Regions from separate parts of the Klebsiella ornithinolytica genome, predicted to be linked through region 2. Evidence: predicted binding sites of a transcription regulator. Region 2 holds the regulator's gene; the other holds the start of a gene.

Region 1 (7,215 bases), 2.0 Mb from region 2:
CAGGACGAAGCCCACTTCGTAGAACAGCGCGAACCCGACGGTAAAACCGGTCAGCACGACGGCCCACTGGATGTGCTTTTTACCGAACTTAGCGATTAAGGTTGTGGCAATGCGCTGAGCGCCGCCGCAATCCGCCAGCAGCTTACCGAGCATAGCGCCAAAGCCCATGATCAGCGCGAGGCTGCCGAGGGTTCCCCCAACGCCGTTTTTAATGGATACGATGACTTTATCCAGAGGCATGCCTTGCATAAGTCCGACGGCGAGTGCCACCAGAACCAGAGCGATGAAGCCGTTCATTTTGAAACGGATCATCAGCAGTAACAGCAGGGCAACCCCGATAGCAACGATGACTAATGGCATAATTTACCTGGCCTTACATTTGTTATGGGTAACGTCAAATTTCAATCTTTTTCGTTTGCTCTGCCTGAGCCGGCAAACGGTATGGCGCCATAAAATCGACTATCACTCCTGTAGGAAAGGATAGCTGGCTATTTTTATAGCAGCGGTGCCTGAAAGAGATGATACGGGTAACATAGGCGGGTTGAGAATCACCCGCCGGGGTAAAATTTTAAATATGAGACTTAAGTCATACTCTTTCCCGGGTTTTTACCGGGTGGCTCAGGGGGAAATGTTGTGCGGTAACATTGACAGGGGCGGCCCGGCCGGGCAAATGCCGCCGGGCTTAACATCGGGAAGAGGGGCGTACTTAGTAGTAAGAGTGCTCGCCGCGCTGGTGTTCGGTCAGATCGCGCACGCCTTTCAGCTCAGGGAATTCGTTTAGCAGCTGTTTCTCGATCCCTTCTTTCAGGGTCACATCGACCATTGAACAGCCGTTACAACCGCCGCCGAACTGCAGGATGGCCAGACCGTCTTCGGTGATTTCCATCAGCGTGACGCGTCCGCCGTGGCCGGCCAGCTGTGGGTTAATCTGGGATTGCAGCATGTATTCAACGCGTTCCATCAGCGGAGCATCGTCGGAAACTTTGCGCATTTTGGCATTCGGTGCTTTCAGCGTCAGCTGAGAGCCAAGCTGATCGGTGACGAAGTCAATTTCAGCGTCTTCCAGATACGGCGCGCTGAGTTCGTCGACATACGCAGTCAGTTGCTCAAACTTCAGCGCCGTGTCGGTGTCTTCCACCGCATCCGGTGGGCAGTAGGATACGCCGCACTCAGCGTTTGGGGTGCCGGGATTAATCACAAATACGCGAATTTGTGTCCCTTCTTCCTGATTTACCAGCAATTTGGCAAAGTGCGCTTGTGCAGCATCGGAAATACGGATCATAGCGTTGGCCTAATAGTTGACTATTTTACTTGGTTATAATACGCCCATCAGCAGGGGTCTACAAGGTACGGCATATACACCATACCTGAACCGTCGCGGCGCCGTTTTGCAAAAGCAGGCGGGATATTTCAGCGACGGTGCTTCCGGTTGTGACGACATCATCCACAATGGCGATATGGAGGCCGCGCACCGATATTTCAAGCTGAAAGGCATTTTTCAGGTTCTGTTTACGCAAGCGTGCGGAGAGATGGTGCTGGGTCGCAGTGCGTCGGTTGCGCCGCAAAGCGTCATGGTGCCAGGCGCACTGCAGCCAGTGCGCCAACGGTCGGCATAGCAGGTCGCTTTGATTGAAGCCTCGCCGCCATTGACGTCGCTGCCACAGCGGGACGCTGACGAGACGGTCTGGCCGGGGAAATCCTTCCCTCTGGCGAACGCGTAACAGCAGCAGACGCGCCAGCGCTGGCGCCAGCTCCGGTCGACGGGAAAACTTAAGCTGATGTATCAAACCGCTCAGCGGTGGCCGGTAATCATTGACCGTCACCAGCCGTTGCCACGGCGGAGGATCCCGCAGGCAGCGGCCGCAGGAGACTCTGCTGACCGCTGCAGGCAGCCCGCACCGTGGGCAAAGCGAATGGGCAAACGCCAGAGAGGTGGCGCAGCGGGAGCAGATTCCCCAGCGGGCGATCGCCACCGGCATTTGGCATAGCCAGCATAAGCTGTGTGCTGTTAGCATATTTCACCTCGTAATGGTGGAAAGAGAACAGTAACTGATGAACGACATCTGGTGGCAAACCGTGGGGGAAGGAAATTGTCATCTTGTGCTCCTGCACGGATGGGGGCTGAATGCCAGGGTATGGGATTGCGTGACGCCGGAACTGGCCTCGCACTTTACCCTGCATCTGGTTGACCTGCCGGGCTATGGTCGTAGCAGCGGCTTTGGCGCCCTGTCGCTGGAGGAGATGGCGCAGCAGGTACTGAGCCAGGCCCCGGAGCAGGCTATCTGGTTGGGCTGGAGCCTGGGTGGGTTGGTGGCCAGTCAGATTGCCGTGCAACATCCCGGGCGCGTACAGGCGCTGGTCACCGTGGCCTCTTCGCCCTGTTTTGGCGCCGATGGCGACTGGCCCGGGATCAAAGCGGAGGTGCTGAGTGGGTTTCAGCAGCAGCTGAGCCAAGATTTCCAGCGCACCGTGGAGCGGTTTCTGGCGCTGCAAACGATGGGGACGGAAAGCGCTCGTCAGGATGCCCGGGCGTTGAAAAGTACCGTGCTGTCGTTGCCGATGCCATCCTCAGAAGCGTTGAACGGCGGGCTGGAGATCCTTAAAACGGCCGATTTACGCCAGCCGCTGGCCGCATTCACACAGCCATTCCTGCGGCTGTATGGCCGACTGGATGGCCTGGTGCCGCGCAAAATTGTTCCGGTTCTGGATGCATTATGGCCGCAGAGTGAATCCATGGTCTTTGAAAAAGCGGCCCATGCCCCGTTCATCTCGCACCCGCAGGCGTTCTGTGAGCCACTGGTGGCGTTGAAAAATCGCCTGCGCAATTATTTTTAGCAGGCTGTGGCAAAAATCCCGACCATAGCAATACTTAGGTTGTCACGGGGAGTATGCGTTTCTGTCGCCGCCGTGGCCTATAAAAACAACCTTATGGAGAGTTGAGGCTATGAAACTTATTACGGGTATTGTTGCATCTCTGGTGATTGGGTCCCTGTCTTTTGGCGCGTTTGCAGCGAAAGAGATTCAAAAAGATGAAGTGGCGTCAATGAAGCTGACGAAAATCGGCAGCATTACGACCTCAAAAACAACGTCACCGATGGATGCAAAGCGCGATCTGTCGAAGAAGGCGGATGAGCTGGGCGGCAAGTACTTTGTGGTGATTGCCGGTTCGAAAAACGAGAAAACCGTTCACGCAAACGCCGACGTCTACAAATAAGCAAAAGCGGGTCTCAGGACCCGCTTTGGTTTTATTGCTCATAGGCTTATTGCCCAGCGGTATCAGCGCAGCGCCCACCACTCTTGCAAGCAGGCTTTTCCCTCAGGGCAACTTTTGCAGCTGCCGGACAAACAGCCGTTCGCGTCTTCCGTTATGCGCACGGCTTTCCCCATGGCTTCCAGACGACTCAGCATGGCATCGACCAGCGGCTGCGGAGCATGCAGGCGAGCGCTGAGCTGTGTCGCCTGCATACGCCCCTGCAGGGCCAGCATATCGCGTACTTCAATCAACGACGCCATGATAACTCCTTAGTGACAATCACCTGCCGGACTCTGGCAGCAGGATGACGGCGTTTTACGCGTCGCCAGCAGGGAGACATCAACCCGACTGCGTGCCCGGCGCAACAGAGCAAAGACTATGATGTTAAACAGCACCACCGCCAGGATACACACCAGACTGTAGCGCGGATGCTGGCTGAAACTCACGGTCTGGTAGTACAGCGTAGAGAGCGAGTAGGCGATGTTCAGTCCCCATAAGATGGAGAATGACATCCAGCCGCGGCTGGATTCGCGAGCGATAGCCCCCATCACCGAGATGCACGGAATATAGAGCAGAACGAAAATCAGGTAGCTGTAGGCGGCCGCCGCGCTGCCGAATTTGCTGCCCATGACCCCCATGGCGCCGGTTTCCATTTCACCATCGCCTTTGCTGGCTTCGATAGGGTTAGCCAGAACGCTCAGGCTGAAGGTATCTTTCAGGCTCTGCCAGGTTTCGTCCAGCGCGGCCAGCAGTTCGTCGCCGAGGTGGAACTCCTGCGGATTAAACGCTTCATTCTGAATATCTTCGGCGGTGTAGAGCGTGTTCAGCGTCCCGACGACCACCTCTTTCGCCATTGCGCCGGTAAACAGTCCGACGGTGGCCTGCCAGTTATCTTCATGCACGCCAATAGGTTTAAAAATCGGCGTGATAATACGACTGACGGAGGCCAGCGCCGAATCGTTAATGTTGTCCACCAGCTTACCGTTAAGCGAGAAGCTGTTCAGGGCGCTAAGGAAGATACTGACGATGACGATAACTTTACCCGCGCGCAGCACAAAGCCTTTCAGCCGTTGCCAGGTCTGGATGACCAGACTTTTGATATGCGGGACGTGGTAGACCGGTAGCTCCATTACGAACGGCGATGCTTCGCCGCGCATAATGGTGTGTTTGAGCATCAGGCCGGTCAGGATAGCCATCACGATCCCGAGCAGATACAGCGAGAAGACCGCCAGCGCGCCATTCTGACCAAAGAACGCGGCGGCGAACACGGCGAAGATCGCCAGGCGCGCGCCGCAGGACATAAACGGCGCCATCATGATGGTCATCAGGCGTTCGCGCGGTGCATCCAGCGTGCGCGCCCCCATCACCGACGGCACGTTGCAGCCGAAGCCGACAATCAGCGGCACGAAAGATTTCCCCGGTAGCCCCAGCGCCTGCATCAAGCGGTCCATGACGAATGCCGCTCGCGCCATATAGCCGGAATCCTCAAGGAAGGAGAGGAACAGATACATCATGCCGATTTGCGGCACCAGCGGCAGCACGGTGTTGATACCGCCGCCCAGCCCCTGGGCAAGGAAAACGGTTAGCCAGTCCGGGAAATGCAGGGTATAGCCCAGCCACTGAATGCCGTGAATAAAGATAGCCACGGACCCGGCGTCAAAGATGGGTTGTAACGCGCCGCCGATGTTGATCGCCAGCAGGAACATCAGGTACATGACAAATAAGAAGATGGGCAGCCCCAGCACGCGGCTGAGGATGATTTTGTCCATCGCGGTGGTGAAACGACTCGGTTCAGCGGTGAGCGTGTTGCTGACGGCGTCGCAGATGGCGGCAATGCTCTGATAGCGAGCATCCGCGATGTGCAGCGCCGGATCGGCAATTTCCGCACTCAGATTCGCCAGGGCATCGTCGAGCTTATGCGCAGCGTTTCCGGCGTACTCGCGGCTGTAAATATCGCCTTCCAGCATCTGCAGACCCAGCCAGCAACGCTGACGTTGCGGAATTTCTGGCGCCATTTCCTGAGCCAGCTTTTCGGCTTCACGCAGCAGCGGCTGCGGGTAGTGCACCAGCTCAAGCGACGTATTTTGCTGGTGGCGGTCGACGGCCATTTTTAAGGCTTCGATACCGCGTCCGCGAGTCGAGACCAGCGGGATCACCGGGCAACCCAGGCGGGCTGCCAGCGCGTCAACGTCGATCCGGATTTTTTGCTTTTCGGCAATATCCAGCATATTCAACGCAACGATGCAGGGGATGCCCAGCTCCAGCAGCTGCAGCGTCAGATAGAGGTTGCGTTCCAGGTTTGAGGCGTCGACCACGTTAATCAGCATGTCGGCATCGCCGCTGAGGATATAGTGACAGGCGATCTGCTCATCTAAAGAGGTCTGTGAAGAGATCGTCGTCAGCGAATAGGTGCCGGGCAAGTCTACCAGCGTGACCTGGTGGTCGGTGGTGGTAAAGGCTCCTTCTTTGCGTTCGACGGTGACCCCGGCCCAGTTGCCGACGCGCTGACGAGCGCCGGTAAGCTGATTAAATAATGTTGTTTTGCCGGAGTTCGGATTACCAATTAAACCAAGAGTTAACTTTTTCATATTTCAGACTCTGAGTATCGGGTCAGGTGTTATTGTGCAACCGCTTCCAGTTCTATTAAATCGAGATCTTTTTTGCGTAATACCAGACTTACACGTCGGGTTTCGATATGCACGGGATCGCCGAGCGGCGCGACGCGGACCACATTAAAAGAGGAACCTGGCAGCATGCCAAGAGACAATAGTTTCTGACGATAAGCCGGACTAATATCACGAGAGAAACCCGTGATTTTCCACGCACTATCAGGAGTGAATTGCATAGGGCCTACCTGTAATCGCTAACTGAACGAGAGTTTACCGTGTGCGGTCATCGCACAGTACCGGGGAGCATAGTCAACGGAGAAGAAGATATATTTACTATGAATGATGATAATGATAATGGTTTTTATCATCAATACATAAATGGTTTAATAATCGACATTTGCCGGAAATATGCTGTTTTTTTGATATGACGCAAGGTCTGCACTGTAGCGCTAAATAAGGGTAATATTTATTTTGTCATTTAATGTTTAATTAAGGTTTCATTGGTTAACAAAATGAAACCTTAATAAATAACTTATTTACTCGCCTTTATTAGCCAGAGCTAATCGGTTTCCGGAGTATACCAACATGGGGTCAGAGAATAAGGCGGAGAAAGCGGCCCCTGCAATGAGGGGCCGGGAAAGGGTTAGCGTTTTTTACCCATGGCTGCTGCCAGCGCGTCCATCATGGCGCTGTTGCCAGCGGACTGCGCCTCACGGCCGCGCGGCTTCGCCGCTTTTGCCGCCGGGCGGTTGCCCTGCGCACGATCGCTCCCGCCGCCGCGCCGGGTGTTGCTCTCGCCCGGCTGCTCGTCAAGACGCATGGTCAGTGCGATGCGTTTACGCTGCAGGTCGACCTCCATCACTTTAACCTGCACGATATCGCCAGCTTTGACGACGGTATGCGGATCGTCGACGAATTTATTCGACAGCGACGAAATATGCACCAGGCCATCCTGGTGAACGCCGATATCGACAAAGGCGCCAAAGTTGGTGACGTTGGTAACCGCACCTTCCAGTACCATGCCAGGCAGCAGGTCGTTCATGGTTTCCACGCCATCGGCGAACTTCGCAGTTTTAAACTCCGGACGCGGGTCGCGGCCGGGTTTTTCCAGCTCTTTGATAATGTCGGTGACGGTTGGCACACCGAATTTCTCATCGGTGAAGTCGGCCGCTTTCAGATTGCGTAATTCGCTGCTGTTGCCCATCAGATCGCTTAACGCCTGCCGGGTGGCGGCCAGAATGCGCTCGACGATAGGATATGCTTCCGGGTGAACGGTGGAGGCATCCAGCGGGTTGTCGCCGTGGTTGATGCGCAGGAACCCGGCGCACTGCTCGAAGGCTTTGGGACCGAGGC
Region 2 (7,215 bases):
GCGCGCTATCTGTGTCGGCTATAGCCCGGCAACTTGTTTCCCCGAAGTCACTCTGAATCATGGCAAAAGAACAAACGGACCGTACGACATTAGATTTGTTCGCAACCGAGCGTCGCCCGGGTAGACCAAAGACCAATCCGCTTTCGCGCGATGAACAACTGCGCATAAATAAACGCAATCAGCTCAAACGCGACAAAGTTCGCGGCCTGAAGCGTGTGGAGTTAAAACTCAACGCTGAAGCGGTTGATGCGCTCAACGAGCTGGCGGAAGCTCGCAATATGAACCGCAGCGATTTGATCGAAGAGATGCTGATGAACCAGCTGGCAACCCTGCACAGCCGGGATAAAGCCTGAAAATCCTCAAAAAAACACTTTCATGTAGCAGAGTGTGCAGTCGGGCGTGATTGCTGTTTCCGCGCCCTCCCCTGTTCTGCTATGATTGCCGTTATCTGCGGGCATTACGCCACTACCACATCATTAAGTTTCAAGAGGTTATTTTACTCATGGCAATCATCGGCATCTTTTTTGGCAGCGACACGGGCAACACCGAGAATATTGCAAAAATGATTCAGAAGCAGCTTGGTAAAGATGTTGCTGATGTTCACGACATTGCCAAGAGCAGCAAAGAAGATCTGGAAGCCTACGACATCCTGCTGCTCGGCATTCCGACCTGGTACTACGGTGAAGCTCAGTGCGACTGGGATGACTTTTTCCCGACGCTGGAAGAGGTCGACTTTAACGGTAAACTGGTTGCGCTGTTTGGCTGCGGCGATCAGGAAGACTACGCGGAATACTTCTGTGACGCGCTGGGCACCATCCGCGACATCATTGAACCGCGCGGCGCCACCATCGTTGGCCACTGGCCGACCGCGGGCTATCATTTTGAAGCCTCTAAAGGCCTGGCGGATGACGATCACTTCGTCGGCCTGGCTATCGATGAAGACCGCCAGCCGGAACTGACCAACGAACGCGTGACTCAGTGGGTTAAGCAGGTCTCTGAAGAGCTGCACCTCGAAGAAATCAAAAACGCCTGATGATTGTGCGGCGTTACCGTTAAGTTTCGCCGCATTAATAGATAGAAGCAATCAAACTAATAGCTACAAGTTTTTAACTTTTAATCACATATCTGTACAATGTCCTCTGATTTAACGAGGTCAGGTGACGTAGTTTGTAGCTGGGACCTCGTTTTTGACAGCATACAAGGCCCGATACTTGCAGTTTTCATTTAACGATGGCAGTTCTATAATGAGACGCATTGCATCGGGTGATTCTCTGTATTACTTCCGCTGATGGAAGTAGATCGTTTAGCAACAGGACAGATTCCGCATGACTGACAACAATACCGCATTAAAGAAGGCTGGCCTGAAAGTCACACTTCCACGATTAAAAATCCTGGAAGTCCTGCAGGAACCGGATAACCATCACGTCAGTGCGGAAGATTTATACAAGCGCCTGATCGACATGGGTGAAGAGATTGGTCTCGCTACCGTTTATCGCGTGCTGAACCAGTTTGATGATGCTGGCATTGTGACTCGCCACAACTTCGAAGGCGGTAAATCTGTTTTCGAACTGACCCAGCAGCACCATCACGATCATCTTATTTGTCTCGATTGTGGCAAAGTGATCGAATTCAGCGATGAGTCTATCGAAGCGCGTCAGCGTGAAATCGCCCACCGCCACGGCATCCGTCTGACCAACCACAGTCTGTACCTTTACGGTCACTGTGCGGAAGGCGACTGCCGCGAAGATGAACATGCACACGACGCGCTGGAAAAGTAATTTCCCACCGCGTGGACCACAAAAAGCCAACCTGACGGTTGGCTTTTTTTATGTGCAAACGCCTACCCTTTTCTGCGCGCGGTATGCTCGTCGAAAGCACGGGTAAACGGTTCCTCATCCCAGCGGTTTGCCAGCGCTTCTCGTACCAGAGCCTGTTGGGTTTTCGGTACCATTCCACCTAATGGTGGGTCGGTATCAAGATTGGTGGGGAATGCGTAGCCCCGGGCAGCCACGGCAATCAGTGCCTGAACATCGCCACAGGATTGCGCGCCATGCAAAACGCCTGATGGTTAACATCAGGCGTTTTTACTGACAGGAGCTGGCGCCCGCGATCAGGGCCTGGTGTTGTTGCTGCGAATCTCTTTCCAGATACGATCGCAACGCGCTTTCACCGCCTGGTCATTGCCGGTACGGGTCGCCTGAATACACTGTTGGTAATCCAGAACGCGCACGCTTTCCTGGCTGGCAAACGCCTGATGCTGTTTATCTTCTTTCAGCACGTCGAGAACGCTCTGGCAGGCCTGAACCTTATCCGGATTCCCTTCCGCCGTATTGATACAGGCGCTGTAAGCATCTTTTAGTTTCGTATCTTCTTTTGGCGCGGGGGACTGCGTACAGGCTACCAGGCCCGATGCCATAACCGCGATGAGCAATAGCTTCTTCATAATTGACCTCTCAGGTTTGCGGCAGGTTTACGCCTGCCGCCGCGGCATCAGAAAATAGTGAACGGAGCAATAACCATGAACTTCACGTCACGCTCATCCTGGAAGATATTGCCATAGCCACCGCTCCAGCTCGGGATGTCGGAGTGGTTGTCGTATTGGGTAAAGTGCAGTTTAAACAGCGTTCCTTTTGCCCGGCCGTCCTGTACGGTGTACATGGCATCGAGGCTATACGCGGACTCTTCCAGCCGTTTGTCCGGATTGTAATAGGCGTCCGGCGTGGACATTCTGCCCGGTTTGGCATCCCATGCGTAGACGTAAGAGGCGCCAAACGCCCAGCCCGGCATATTCCAGTTTTTCATGTCATACATCGCGCCGAAGAACACCGCTTTTTCACCGTTGGCGTTGAAGTCAGAACGGTTATCCCACCATACATCAAGACGACCGTTGGAAGAGGCATAGGTCGGGGTCATACGCTGCAGGAAGTAGCCCTGCTGGCCTTCAGCTTTCACCCAGGTGCCTTCCAGACGCAGGTCGAGGACATCAGCAACCTTGTAGCCAAAGGTCAGCGCCTGCAGCCAGGCAGTCCCGTCGTAGATATCGTTCGTGCCGCCGTTACTGACTTTGTCGCGCGTGCCATAGAACTGGTAGCTGGTGTTTAACGGCGTACCCGCGATATCAAATTTGTAGCTGGCCTTGGCAAAATACTGGTCGATATAGCCTTCAGCCTGGCCAAACGCCGCTTCCAGCACGAGGTCATTTTTAAAATCGTATTTGGCGCCCAGGGAGTGCAGATAATCGACTTTGGTTTTCTTGTCGTTCTGGTAGAAATTATCCATCTCGATGTGCCATGGCGCTTTGTATTCGTTCGTCCACATATAGGAGAAACTCAGCGCGCCGGCATCACCGTAATCAAAGTTGGCGCCGGCTTCAGCCCCCTGGTAAGTACCCGGCATAAAGCTCCAGTGCGGAGCCAGCAGCGTTTGCCCGGTTGGCTGGATATAACCGCCGCGAGCCCACACCGGGCCATATTTAAATTTCGCCGCAGCTTTATACAGGCTGATTCCGCTCTTATCGCCAGAGTAATCTTCGTCGTAGGCTTTATTCTTTGAGGAGAAGGCAATTTCGTTCGGGTGACCGCTTTCGCTGCTTTCCGCCATTTCAATTGCGGTGAAGGCAGCCACGTCAATACCAAACATATCAGCGGCATAGCCGGACTGGAAATCCAGATTGGCGTTCCAGGTCGAATGGGAAAGGTTGGTTTTGTATTTATCGCCGTCGGTCACATCTTTCCGGTCGCGCTCACGCTGCCAGTAGTAGATGCCGCCGGTTAAGGTGGAATCATCAATAAAACCTGCTGCGCTGGCCTGCGGAACAACGATCCAGCCCGACATCGCGGTGACGGCGGCAATAGCCAGCGCCAGCGTACTACGTTTGCCACTAAACGTACGCATGTGCATATCCTCTTTGACGTTTTAAAAACGCGGAGCCAAAGGCAAGCCGCGAAAAAATAAATAAGACTGCTAAAAAGGTGGAGCGGTAAAAGCCGCGTAACCACTGTTGATAGACTATTTTTCGTGACGCGAATTATCAATCTCTTTCGCCGATCAAAGCTTAAGATTATGACAAAGCGCACATATTCTATTTCTTTTTGTAACAATATCAGGCCTCATCCTTTTTTATGCGTAAGTAATTACTAAATAGAAAGAAAATACAGAATGAAAGCGCTTACAGCCGTTTTGTGTACCGGTGGGAGGAGTGGCAGAGCTGACAGATATGACAAACAGTAAACAAGATTAATTCGCATCGCAAAAATAACGAACTTAATTCACTGATTCCAAAATAAAAAAAAACGCCGCTAAATGCGGCGTTTTGACACAGAGACGACGGCCGGGCCGCGACGAAAAATTTACTCGCCGACTTTAGCCCAGGTATCACGCAGACCCACGGTGCGGTTAAACACCAGATGCGTTGCGGTTGCATAGCGGCTATCGAGACAGAAATAACCTTCACGCTCAAACTGATAGGCTTTGCTGGCTTCCGCAGTGGCCAGGCTCGGTTCAGCGAAGCCCTGCTTGATCACCAACGATTCAGGGTTCATCACCGTCAGGAAGTCTTCTTCCGCGCCCGGATTCGGCACGCTGAACAGACGATCGTACAGACGAATCTCCACCGGCAGCGCGTGTGCCGCGCTGACCCAATGGATAACGCCCTTCACCTTACGACCATCGGCAGGATCTTTGCTCAGCGTATCGGCGTCATAGGTACAGAAGATCGTGGTGATCGTCCCCTCTTCGTCCTTCTCTACACGCTCGGCCTTGATCACGTAGGCATTACGCAGGCGAACTTCTTTACCCAGCACCAGGCGCTTGTACTGCTTATTCGCCTCTTCACGGAAGTCGGCGCGGTCAATCCAGATCTCCGCGCTAAACGGTACTTCACGGCTGCCCATCTCCGGTTTGTTCGGATGATTCGGCATCGTCACCATTTCGCTTGCACCCTGCAGGTAGTTTTCAATGACCAGCTTAACCGGGTCGATAACGGCCATGGCGCGCGGCGCGTTTTCATTGAGATCTTCGCGGATGCAGGATTCCAGTGACGCCATCTCAATGGTGTTGTCCTGCTTGGTCACGCCAATGCGCTTGCAGAATTCACGAATAGAACTGGCGGTATAGCCGCGACGACGCAGACCGGAAATGGTCGGCATACGCGGGTCATCCCAGCCTTCTACGTGCTTCTCGGTAACCAGCTGGTTCAGCTTACGCTTGGACATCACGGTATATTCGAGATTCAGACGGGAGAATTCATACTGACGCGGGTGAACCGGGATGCTGATGTTGTCCAGCACCCAATCATACAGGCGACGGTTGTCCTGGAACTCGAGGGTACACAGGGAGTGCGTAATGCCTTCCAGCGCATCGCTAATGCAGTGCGTGAAGTCGTACATCGGATAGATGCACCACTTGCTGCCGGTCTGATGATGATCGGCAAATTTAATGCGGTACAGCACCGGATCGCGCATGACGATAAACGGCGAGGCCATATCGATTTTTGCACGCAGGCAGGCTTTCCCCTCTTCAAAACCACCGGCACGCATTTTTTCAAACAGCGCCAGGTTCTCTTCCACGCTGCGATCGCGATACGGGCTGTTTTTACCCGGCGCTTTCAGCGAACCGCGGTATTCGCGAATCTCATCCGCCGACAGTTCGTCAACATAGGCCAGGCCTTTGTTGATCAGCTCAATGGCATACTGGTGCAGCTGGTCAAAGTAATCAGACGAGTAGCAAACATCCCCGGACCAGTGGAAACCTAACCACTGCACGTCGTTTTTAATCGACTCCACGTATTCGATATCTTCTTTCACCGGGTTGGTGTCATCGAAACGCAGGTTGCATTGGCCCTGATAATCCTGAGCAATACCAAAGTTCAGGCAAATAGACTTCGCATGGCCAATGTGCAGATAACCGTTCGGTTCCGGCGGGAAACGAGTATGAACGGTGGTGTGCTTACCAGTAGCCAGATCTTCATCAATGATCTGACGAATAAAGTTAGTCGGGCGGGCTTCTGCCTCACTCATCGTGGGTTCCTCAAAGCGTAAACAACGTATAACGGCACATGATCTTACAAGCGGGGCGTAGAGACAACTATTAGTTACTGAAAATACGTATCTGAAGAAGATTATGGGGTCAGATGGGCTAAAAAAAAGCGGCGGAGGTTTCCCCCCGCCGCTCAGGCATAAACGCTACTCAGGAGCCTTACTTGCCTTTAATCTCATACAGCGGCGTCTGACCTGCCACCACCTTACCGGTTGCCAGAATCACCAGCGCACTGTAATCGTCGCTGTTGCTGCACACGACGGGGCTGATCATTGAACGGGCATTGGCATTCAGGTAGTCCAGATCCATTTCCAGAATCGGCTGGCCAGCCTGCACTTCCGCACCTTCTTCAACCAGTCGTTTGAAGCCCTGGCCGTTCAGCGCCACGGTATCAATGCCCATATGGACGACGATTTCCGCGCCATTTTCCGTTTCCAGGCAGAACGCATGGTTGGTGTTGAAGATCTTCACGACGGTACCGGCAGCCGGAGCTACGACGGTTTTGTCGGTCGGTTTCACCGCCACGCCATCGCCGACCGCTTTGCTGGCGAAGGCTTCATCAGGCACCTGCTCCAGCGCAACGATATCACCGGTAATCGGCGATACCAGCGCCGCGATGGTTTTGGCGTTAGCCACGGCCTGCGGTTTTGCAGTCGGAGCGGCGGCGGCAGGTGCAGCGTTGCCTTCTGCTGCGGCTACTGGTCCCGTCGTTTTCATCGCGTTAGCGATTTTTTCCGCCACGAAGCCGACAATGATCTGTACGCTCGTTTTGTTCAGGCGAATAACGCCTGACGCGCCCAGACGTTTCGCCAGCGCTTCGTTCACCAGAGAAGAGTCTTTAACGTTCAGACGCAAACGGGTGATGCAGGCATCGATACCGGTCAGGTTGTCAGAACCGCCGACTGCAGCGATGTACTGACGTGCCAGACCTGCAACATCCTGCTCTTTGCCGCTGCTGACATTCACATCCTGACCATCCGCTTCGCTACCGGCAACGGCCAGTTCGCGACCCGGGGTCATCAGGTTGAATTTGGTGATGGTGAAGCGGAAGACCACGTAGTAAATAACGAAGAAGACCAGACCCTGCGGAATCAGCATCCACCAGTGGACCGCCAGCGGGTTACGGGACGACAGCACCATATCCACCAGACCGGCGCTGAAGCCGAAACCGGCAATCCA

The links. Region 2 encodes Fur, which represses iron uptake genes when iron is present. Its sites were predicted from a motif close to ATAATAATGAGAACNACTATCAA; they were not measured.
Region 1: the regulator Fur is predicted to act here: its motif matches at 6,205-6,227, upstream of feoA (ferrous iron transporter A).

What each region holds. Positions count from the first base shown of each region.
Region 1 is NZ_CP130153.1:394,619-401,833, forward strand. Features, by position in the region: gene gntT (gluconate transporter) at 1-360, opposite strand, end outside; gene nfuA (Fe-S biogenesis protein NfuA) at 707-1,282, opposite strand; gene gntX (DNA utilization protein GntX) at 1,341-2,015, opposite strand; gene bioH (pimeloyl-ACP methyl ester esterase BioH) at 2,053-2,835, shown strand; gene Q1L34_RS01775 (YdgH/BhsA/McbA-like domain containing protein) at 2,945-3,214, shown strand; gene feoC ([Fe-S]-dependent transcriptional repressor FeoC) at 3,277-3,513, opposite strand; gene feoB (Fe(2+) transporter permease subunit FeoB) at 3,523-5,841, opposite strand; gene feoA (ferrous iron transporter A) at 5,871-6,098, opposite strand; gene Q1L34_RS01795 (Tex family protein) at 6,506-7,215, opposite strand, start outside.
Region 2 is NZ_CP130153.1:3,949,381-3,956,595, forward strand. Features, by position in the region: gene ybfE (LexA regulated protein) at 60-353, shown strand; gene fldA (flavodoxin FldA) at 503-1,033, shown strand; gene fur (ferric iron uptake transcriptional regulator) at 1,326-1,778, shown strand; gene Q1L34_RS18880 (hypothetical protein) at 1,841-2,056, opposite strand; gene Q1L34_RS18885 (ChiQ/YbfN family lipoprotein) at 2,111-2,443, opposite strand; gene chiP (chitoporin ChiP) at 2,491-3,894, opposite strand; gene glnS (glutamine--tRNA ligase) at 4,350-6,017, opposite strand; gene nagE (N-acetylglucosamine-specific PTS transporter subunit IIBC) at 6,196-7,215, opposite strand, start outside.